Regions from separate parts of the Cupriavidus sp. 01L43 genome, predicted to be linked through region 2. Evidence: predicted binding sites of a transcription regulator. Region 2 holds the regulator's gene; the other holds the start of a gene.

Region 1 (4,380 bases), on a different contig from region 2:
GGTCCGCCACCATCACTTCGTCCCACAGGCCGCGTGCCTTGAGGTCGCGCACCAGGTAGTCGTTGACCACCGTGAACTCGCCCGAGAGGTTCGACTTCACGTACAGGTTCTGGAAGGTCGGCTCGATGCAGGCCGACACGCCGATGATGTTCGAAATGGTCGCGGTCGGGGCGATCGCGATGCAGTTCGAGTTACGCATGCCGTGCTGCTTGATGCTGGCGCGCAGGCTGTCCCAGTCCATCGACGAGGACATGTCCACTTCCAGGTAGCCGCCGCGCTCGTCGGCCAGCAGCTTGAGCGAGTCCTGCGGCAGGATGCCACGGTCCCACAGCGAACCCTCGTAGGTGCTGTAGCGGCCACGTTCCTGCGCCAGCTCGTTCGATGCCTCGTAGGCGTAGTAGCAGACCGCTTCCATCGACGTATCGGCGAACTTCACGGCGGCGTCGCTGGAGTACGGCGTGCGCAGCACGTGCAGGCAGTCCTGGAAGCCCATGATGCCCATGCCCACCGGGCGGTGGCGCAGGTTCGAATTGCGCGCCTTGTCCACCGCGTAGTAGTTGATGTCGATCACGTTGTCGAGCATGCGCATCGCGGTGCGGATGGTCTTCTGGAGCTTGGCGTGGTCGAGCACGTGGGTGCCGTCGGCCTCCTGCTTCAGGTGGGCCACCAGGTTCACCGAACCCAGGTTGCACACGGCGATTTCGCTCTCGTTCGTGTTCAGCGTGATTTCCGTGCACAGGTTGGAGCTGTGCACCACGCCCACGTGCTGCTGCGGGCTACGGATGTTGCACGGATCCTTGAACGTGATCCACGGATGGCCGGTCTCGAACAGCATGCCCAGCATCTTGCGCCAGAGCTGGATGGCCGGCACCTTCTTGAACAGCTTCAGTTCGCCGCTGGCAGCCTTGGCTTCATAGGCGACGTAGGCCTGCTCRAACGCCTTGCCGACCTTGTCATGCAGGTCCGGGCAGGTGGCGGGCGAGAACAGCGTCCATTCGGCGTTTTCCATCACGCGCTTCATGAACAGGTCCGGAATCCAGTTGGCCGTGTTCATGTCGTGGGTGCGGCGGCGGTCGTCGCCGGTGTTCTTGCGCAGTTCGAGGAATTCCTCGATGTCCAGGTGCCACGTCTCCAGGTAGGCGCAGACGGCGCCCTTGCGCTTGCCGCCCTGGTTCACGGCCACGGCCGTGTCGTTCACCACCTTCAGGAACGGCACCACGCCCTGGCTCTTGCCGTTGGTGCCCTTGATGTGGGAGCCCAGCGCGCGCACGTTGGTCCAGTCGTTGCCCAGGCCGCCGGCGAACTTCGACAGCAGCGCGTTTTCCTTGAGGGCTTCGTAGATGCCTTCCAGGTCGTCCGACACCGTGGTCAGGTAGCACGACGAGAGCTGCGAGCGGCGCGTGCCCGAGTTGAACAGCGTGGGCGTGGACGACATGAAGTCGAACGACGACAGCAGTTGGTAGAACTCGATGGCGCGGGCTTCGCGGTCGCGCTCTTCCAGCGCCAGGCCCATGGCCACGCGCATGAAGAAGGCCTGCGGCATTTCGATGCGCTGCTCTTCCACGTGCAGGAAGTAGCGGTCGTACAGCGTCTGCAGGCCGAGGTAGTTGAACTGGAAGTCGCGCGAGGCGTCCAGCGCCGCGCCCAGGCGGGCCAGGTCATACGTGGCCAGCTTTTCGTCCAGCAGTTCGGCCTGAATGCCGCGGGCGATGAACTTCGGGAAGTACTCGGCGTAGCGCGAGCCCATCTCGGCCTGCGTCACTTCGCCGCCGAGGATTTCCTTGCGGATCGTGTGCAGCAGGATACGGGCGGTGACCTGGCTGTAGTCCGGGTCCTTCTCGATCAGGGTACGCGCGGCCAGGATGGCGGAGTCGTACACCTGGCTCAGCGGCACGCCGTCGTACAGGTTCTTGAGCGTTTCCTTCAGGATCGGCTCGGCGCTCACGCCGTTGCCCAGGCCGCTGCAGGCGGTGTCGATCAACTCGTGCAGCGCGGCCAGATCCAGCACGCGGCTCACGCCGTTGTCGTTCACGTTGAAGGCCACGCCCTGTTGCACACGCGCCACGGTCTGCGCATTGGCCTGCGCGCGCTCCTGGGTGCGCTTCTCGCGATACAGCACGTAGGCACGGGCCACTTCATGCTCGCCCGAGCGCATCAGCGCCAGTTCCACGTGGTCCTGCACGTCCTCGATATGGAAGGTGCCGCCGTTCGGCCGGCTGCGCAGCAGCGCGCGCACCACGTTCTGGGTGACCTGTTCCACGATCTCGCGCACGCGCGCGGAGGCAGCGCCCTGGCCGCCGTTCACGGCCAGGAAGGCCTTGGTCACGGCGACGGCAATCTTGTTCGGCTCGAACGCCACCACGGCCCCATTGCGGCGGATGAGCTTGTAGTCCTGATAGTTGGCGCCGGCAGCGGCGGGGGTCTGCTGCGACGTTCCGGCGGCGCCGACAACGCCAGCCGATCCCTTGTTTTGTTGTTCGTTCTGGGCCGTTTGCATGAGGTAACTCCTGTTTTAACCCTTGTAATGAAGTGACAAAGTCCCTAGCAAAATGCGCTTCAGAAGACACTCGACACCGGCCTTGCCGGGGCGAGAACCAAACTGCACAGGCGTTCATTCTGCTAGGGACTCTTGCGATACCGCCGGCCGCGTCACTACTGTGGCGCCTGCGTCGCAATCCATTGCGGCGCAGGCTTCACACCTCGGCCGGTTCCCCGGTAGTACCACTAGATATAGTGGTCACTGCGAAAAACTGGGCTAAGTATAGTGAAATGAATCGGAAAGACCAGTCTTGACAAGTCAGATGCCGGTCTGGGGACGGGGTGTGCGGCGGCGCCACATTCCCGCAAGCCGCGCTACGCCAAGGGATGGCGGCGGCCCGTGCGCCACCGCACAAATTTTCTAAAATTTTTTAATCGGGGCGAGTCGCCGATAGGCGGCCCAAGTGTGGGGATTTCACATCGCTGTCACGCGGGCGAATGCCTGAATATGAGGCATCGTGCACAAGGGGGCGGCGGGTCAGGAACCCCCCCGTCGATAAGGCAGCAGCGCTGGCGTCACGTCGGCCAGTCTGGCGAATCGGTCCCAGTCGAAGTGCGGGCCGGGGTCGGTTTTGCGGCCGGGGGCGATGTCGCTGTGGCCGGCGATGCCGGTGATCGGGTAGGTCGTGCGCAGGGCGGCGACGATGCGGGCGGCGGTGTCGTACTGGCCCAGGGTGAAGGGCTGGTCGTCGGCGCCTTCGATCTCGATGCCGATGGAGAAGTCGTTGCAGCGCTGGCGGCCGCAGTAGGCTGACTGGCCCGCATGCCAGGCACGTTGCGTACACGCCACAAATTGCACCAACTCGCCCTCGCGGGTGATCAGGAAGTGGGCGGAGACGCGGACGTCGCGGATCGTTTCGAAGAACGGGTGGCGGGCGGTGTCGAGCCGGTTCTGGAAGAACGCCTCGATGTCGCCCGTGCCGAACTGGCCCGGCGGCAGGCTGATGTTGTGCAGCACCACCACGTCGACGGGCATGCCCTCGGGGCGGGTGTCGAAGTTGGGCGATGGCACGCGGCGCGCGGCCGGCACCCAGCCGTCGGCGTCTGGCAGCCAGTCTGCGGCCACGTTAGCCATCGCGGCCCTCGCCTTCCGCCATCGATTCGCTGTCGTCGCGCCCTTCCCGGCCATCGCGCCCTTCGCGTTCGTCGCGGATCTCGAGTTGCTGGATGCGGTAGCGCAGCTGGCGGAAATTCAAACCCAGCAGCGGCGCGGCCGTGGTGCGATTAAAGCCGGTCTGGCGCAGCGCGCGCAGGATCAATTCGCGCTCGAGGGCCTCGAGCCGGGCCGGCAGGTCGATGGGGAACGTGACGTCGCGCAACGCATCGACCATCGGATCGATGGATGGCTGGGGCTGGGGCGGCGGCGCCTCGGCCACGGCACCCCCCGCCTCCGGCGCCGTCAGGCTGGCCGCCGACCAGGCCGGGCTGCCCCAGGTCTCATAACCGGTCGGCGCGGTCTCCGGCACGGGCACGGGCGCGCCTTGCAGCAGGCCGGCGCGATCCACGCCGGCTTCGAGCGGCCCGAGGTCCGCCACCGCGATCTCGTCCGATTCGGCGAAGGCGTAGGCGCGTTCCAGCAGGTTTTCGAGTTCCCGCACGTTGCCGGGGAAGCGGTACGCCGCCAGCCGCGCCAGCGCCGGGCCGGACAGCCGGCGCGGGCGCGCATCGCCGTAGCGCACGGCCAGGTGTTCGAGGATGACCTGCGCCAGCACCGGAATGTCCTCGCCCCGCTCGCGCAGCGTCGGCATGCGCAGCTCCAGCACGTTCAGGCGGTAGTACAAGTCCTGGCGGAACGAGCCGGCGGCGACCATCGCAGCCAGATCCTTGTGGCTCGCGCACATC
Region 2 (4,380 bases):
GCATGCTGATCACCATGCCGACCATGAGTTCGACCAGGGTGAAACCCTGCGCGCGGCGCCTCGGTTTGCGGATGGACGTAGTCATGGCACGAAGGCGGTCACGAATCGTTGGGGGGTGTCCTGGCCGTCCTCGCGCCACCAGATCTTGATGACGTAGGGCGCACCGTTGACGTTCTGGCACTGCGGGTCCGCGGCGTCGCCGTCATTGGGGGAAGCGTCGATGCAGATCATGCCGCTGGCGGCGGGCAGCGCTTCCTTCAGATCGTCCAGCCAGGCCGCGAAGCTGGCCCCGGCCATGGCCGCCGGCGTGCACCCCTTGGCCGCGTAGCAATCGGCGTTCGGTACGCCATTCGGCTTGTCGAACGCGCCGGCCGTCATGGCGACCTCATTGCTGCGCATCTGGTCCGCCATGTTGTAGGCCATGGTGGTGGCGATGTTGCGCATGGACGCCGTGCGGGCATCGACCAGCGTGCGGAGCTGCAGCATGGCCAGCGCCAATACGCCGATGGCGAGCACGACGATCGTGATCAGTGACTCAATCAGCGTGAACCCGTCATGGCGCGCGCGCGTGGGCGTGCGCAGTCGAACCGGGCGGGCACGTCTCGGTAGGCCGTTCTGTGGGGAGGGCGACATGGCGTCAGATGCAGGGCGTCTGCTGCTGGGTTTGGGGGCGGCCGCTGCCGGTCATGCTGACGGTCTGGCCGGGCAGTTCGGAGTTGCGTTCACAGAACCGCCAGGTGGCCGTCGGGGAAGTGGAGGCGCCCGAGGACCGGAACCGCACCAAATCGGGTGTGGCGCCCAGGTTGCCGGCTTCCAGGGTCAGGGTCGGAGTCGGCTCGTCGCTGTAGCGCAGCACGTCGTCCGTGGGATCGACCACGCCGTCGCCGTTGAGATCGGCGAAGATCACGCGCCGCTGGTTCCAGTCGTCGGAGCAGGCGTTGCCGGTGCCCACGGGACAGATCGTGACGGTGCTGTTGCGCCGTGCCGCTTCGCTGCGGGCCGCTTCGATCTCGGTGAAGAACTTCGACGATTCCGTCGCGATGCGGCTGTTATGCAGGAAGGAACGGAAGTTGGGGATGGCCGCCGCCGCGAGGATGCCGAGGATCGTCACGGCAGTCAGCAACTCGATCAGCGTGAAACCGCCGATCAAGCGCGTCTGAGAGCGGTGGAGATGCCCGATGCGGGCGCGGCTGCGCGGCTGGCTGGCATGCCGCGGCGACTCCATGCCAGCGGGCATGGACGCAGGCCGAGCAGGCGTCAGCAAGCCCACTGCCCAAAGGCAGAAAGACTGACCCATTTGTGACTCCCGTCCAAAAAATCGAACTGTTCTTTTGCTTTTCTACGGGCGGCGCGTTGGAGTTTTGCTGCGCCGGAGCCTCTGTCGGGCCCCGTTTACGCCGTGCACGCGCTCGCCATCCGGCCTCCTTACCCGAAGGAGGTCAGTGCAGATTAGACAGCTTTTTTTACGAAGTAGCTACCCCTTTCGTGGGGTAAGCGGGGAAAATTCGTCGAGTACGTCGCGAAATTCCGACACATCTTCAAAACTGCGATAAACGGAAGCAAAGCGGATATAGGCAATTTTGTCGAGTTTGCGCAATTCGCGCATAACCAGTTCGCCCACCTGGCTGCTGGCGATCTCTTTCTCGCCCAGCGCCAGCAGTTTTTCTTCGATCCGGGTAATGGCCTGGTCGATGGCCTCGGCGGACACCGGCCGCTTGCGCAGGGCCAGCCGCATGGAGTCCTTGAGCTTGCCGCGCGTGTAGTCCACGCGGGAGCCGTTTTTCTTGACGATGGCAGGGAAGAAGAGCTCGATGCGCTCGTAGGTGGTGAAGCGGCGGTCGCAGGCTTCGCAACGCCGGCGGCGGCGCACCGTGTCGCCGTCCTCGGAGACGCGACTGTCAAGCACCTGGGTGTTGGAATGACCGCAGAAGGGGCATTTCATGCCGGACCACCTGAAGATATATGCCGGGCCGCATTATCGCTCGCGGTGTGCAAAAGGTAAAACGGCGCTGCCGGGGCAGCGCCGTTCGTCACGCGCACTATATAGATAGGCGCGATGCCGGTTGTGGGCCGGATATCAGCCGTAGACCGGGAAGCGGCGGGTCAGGGCGGACACCTGCTCGCGCACCTGGGCGATATTGGCTTCGTCGTGCGGGTTGTCCAGCACGTCGGCGATCAGGTTGCCCACCTGGCTGGCTTCGTCTTCCTTGAAGCCGCGCGTGGTCATGGCCGGCGAGCCCAGGCGCACGCCCGAGGTCACGAACGGCTTTTCCGGATCGTTCGGGATGGCGTTCTTGTTCACCGTGATATGGGCGTCGCCGAGGATCTTCTCGGCTTCCTTGCCGGTGATCTGCTTGGCGCGCAGGTCCACCAGCATCACGTGGCTCTCGGTCTTGCCGGACACGATGCGCAGGCCGCGCGCGATCAGGGTCTCGGCCAGCACGGCGGCGTTCTTCACCACCTGTTGCTGGTAGGCCTTGAACTCCGGCGTCAGCGCTTCCTTGAAGGCGACGGCCTTGCCAGCGATCACGTGCATCAGCGGGCCGCCCTGGATCCCCGGGAAGATGGCCGAGTTGATGGCCTTCTCGTGCTCGGCCTTCATCAGGATCACGCCACCACGCGGGCCGCGCAGGCTCTTGTGGGTGGTCGTGGTCACGAAGTCAGCGTGCGGCACCGGGTTCGGGTACACGCCGGCGGCGATCAGGCCGGCGTAGTGGGCCATGTCCACCATGAAGTAGGCGCCAACATCCTTGGCCACCTTGGCGATCCGCTCGAAGTCGATGCGCAGGGCGAAGGCCGAGGCGCCGGCGATGATCATCTTCGGCTTCTTCTCGTGGGCCAGCTTCTCCAGCGCGTCGTAGTCGATGTCTTCCTGCGCGTTCAGGCCATAGCTGACCACGTTGAACCACTTGCCGCTCATGTTCAGGGCCATGCCGTGGGTCAGGTGACCGCCTTCGGCCAGGCTCATGCCCATGATGGTGTCGCCCGGCTTGAGCATGGCGAAGAACACGCCCTGGTTGGCCTGCGAGCCCGAGTTCGGCTGCACGTTGGCGGCTTCAGCGCCGAAGAGCTGCTTCACGCGGTCGATGGCCAACTGCTCCACCACATCCACGTACTCGCAGCCACCGTAGTAGCGCTTGCCGGGATAGCCCTCGGCGTACTTGTTGGTCAGCTGCGAGCCCTGGGCGGCCATCACGGCCGGCGAGGTGTAGTTCTCGGACGCGATCAGCTCGATATGGTCTTCCTGGCGCTGGTTTTCCTTCTGGATCGCGGCGAAGACTTCGGGGTCGATCTGCTCGATGGTGAAACGGCTGCGTTCAAACATGGCGTGACTCGTCTGTAAAAAAGGGATGCCGATGCACTTTTCGGATACGAACAGGCAATCGGGATACATCTCGGGGGTTTCGCAGAACTTCGCGATTAGGGCGCGCGGGGAAGGCATCGGCGTCCCGCACCAGTGACCTCTATATATAGAGGTCGTCCGGTGCAGGGCGCACCCTGCTTCCCATTCGCTGCCCAGGCGAGCGGCAGGCGTTTGTGATTCACGCCAGATAACTTGCGCTTCCTCGTGGTAGTACCCACTGACTTCGCCAGTCGCGCAAGATGGAATGGTTGCCGCAGAGTTTACGCGAGGCCGCGCCGCGCCGCAAGGCGGTGCCAGAGGGGGTAACGCGGGGGCAGGGCAGGCCGGATGTGGCGGGCGGTGCATCGGGCCAGCTTCCCGCAAAGCCGCGCGGCGCCTGGCTCGCAACTTGCTGTTGCATTTCTCCTGCGGGTTTACCTGCGGCGGGCCGTTGCGGTCCGTTACAATGCCGGCCATGCCGAACTATGTCTGGCCGCTGCGCGTGTACTGGGAAGACACGGATGCCGGCGGCGTGGTGTTCTACGCCAACTACCTGAAATTCTTTGAACGGGCCCGGACCGAATGGCTGCGCTCGCTCGGGATCGGTCAGCAGGACCTTGCCGATACGTCCAATGTGGTCTTCGTGGTACGCAGTACTGCTGTGGAATACAATGCGCCCGCCCGGCTGGACGACCAGCTGGAAATCCGCACCGTGATTGAACGGGTGGGGCCTGCCTCGGTCCAATTCGCCCAAGAAGCGTGGCGCGACGACCTCCAGCTGGCCAGCGGCAAGATCCGGGTGGGATGTGTCGATAAAGACACATTTCGTCCGGCCCCGATTCCTGCTCCTGTTCTCGCAACTATAAGAAACGCTCGATGAATCCGGTGACCGTCACGCAAGACCTGTCGATTATCTCGCTGGTGCTGCACGCCAGCCTGCTGGCACAGGCCGTCATGGCGCTGCTGCTGGTGATGTCCCTCTTCTCGTGGACCTATATTTTCCGCAAGCACCTGGCGCTGCGCGCCGCGCGCAGCCA

Evidence for each region. The regulator NrdR, encoded in region 2, represses ribonucleotide reductase genes. The targets are predictions, from matches to a motif close to CACNANATNTNGTG.
Region 1: AC1DP9_RS25740 (ribonucleoside-diphosphate reductase subunit alpha) is a predicted target of NrdR. The motif match lies at 2,723-2,736, and genes of this name have one in related genera.

Annotation. Positions count from the first base shown of each region.
Region 1 covers NZ_JBFTSH010000022.1:7,084-11,463, forward strand. Annotated here, with positions in the region: gene AC1DP9_RS25740 (ribonucleoside-diphosphate reductase subunit alpha) at 1-2,497, opposite strand, end outside; gene ampD (1,6-anhydro-N-acetylmuramyl-L-alanine amidase AmpD) at 3,017-3,613, opposite strand; gene AC1DP9_RS25750 (sigma-54-dependent transcriptional regulator) at 3,606-4,380, opposite strand, start outside.
Region 2 covers NZ_JBFTSH010000001.1:175,757-180,136, forward strand. Annotated here, with positions in the region: gene AC1DP9_RS00825 (PilW family protein) at 1-85, opposite strand, end outside; gene pilV (type IV pilus modification protein PilV) at 82-633, opposite strand; gene AC1DP9_RS00835 (GspH/FimT family pseudopilin) at 638-1,237, opposite strand; gene nrdR (transcriptional regulator NrdR) at 1,475-1,942, opposite strand; gene glyA (serine hydroxymethyltransferase) at 2,078-3,325, opposite strand; ZMP/ZTP riboswitch at 3,508-3,608, opposite strand; gene ybgC (tol-pal system-associated acyl-CoA thioesterase) at 3,819-4,223, shown strand; gene tolQ (protein TolQ) at 4,220-4,380, shown strand, end outside.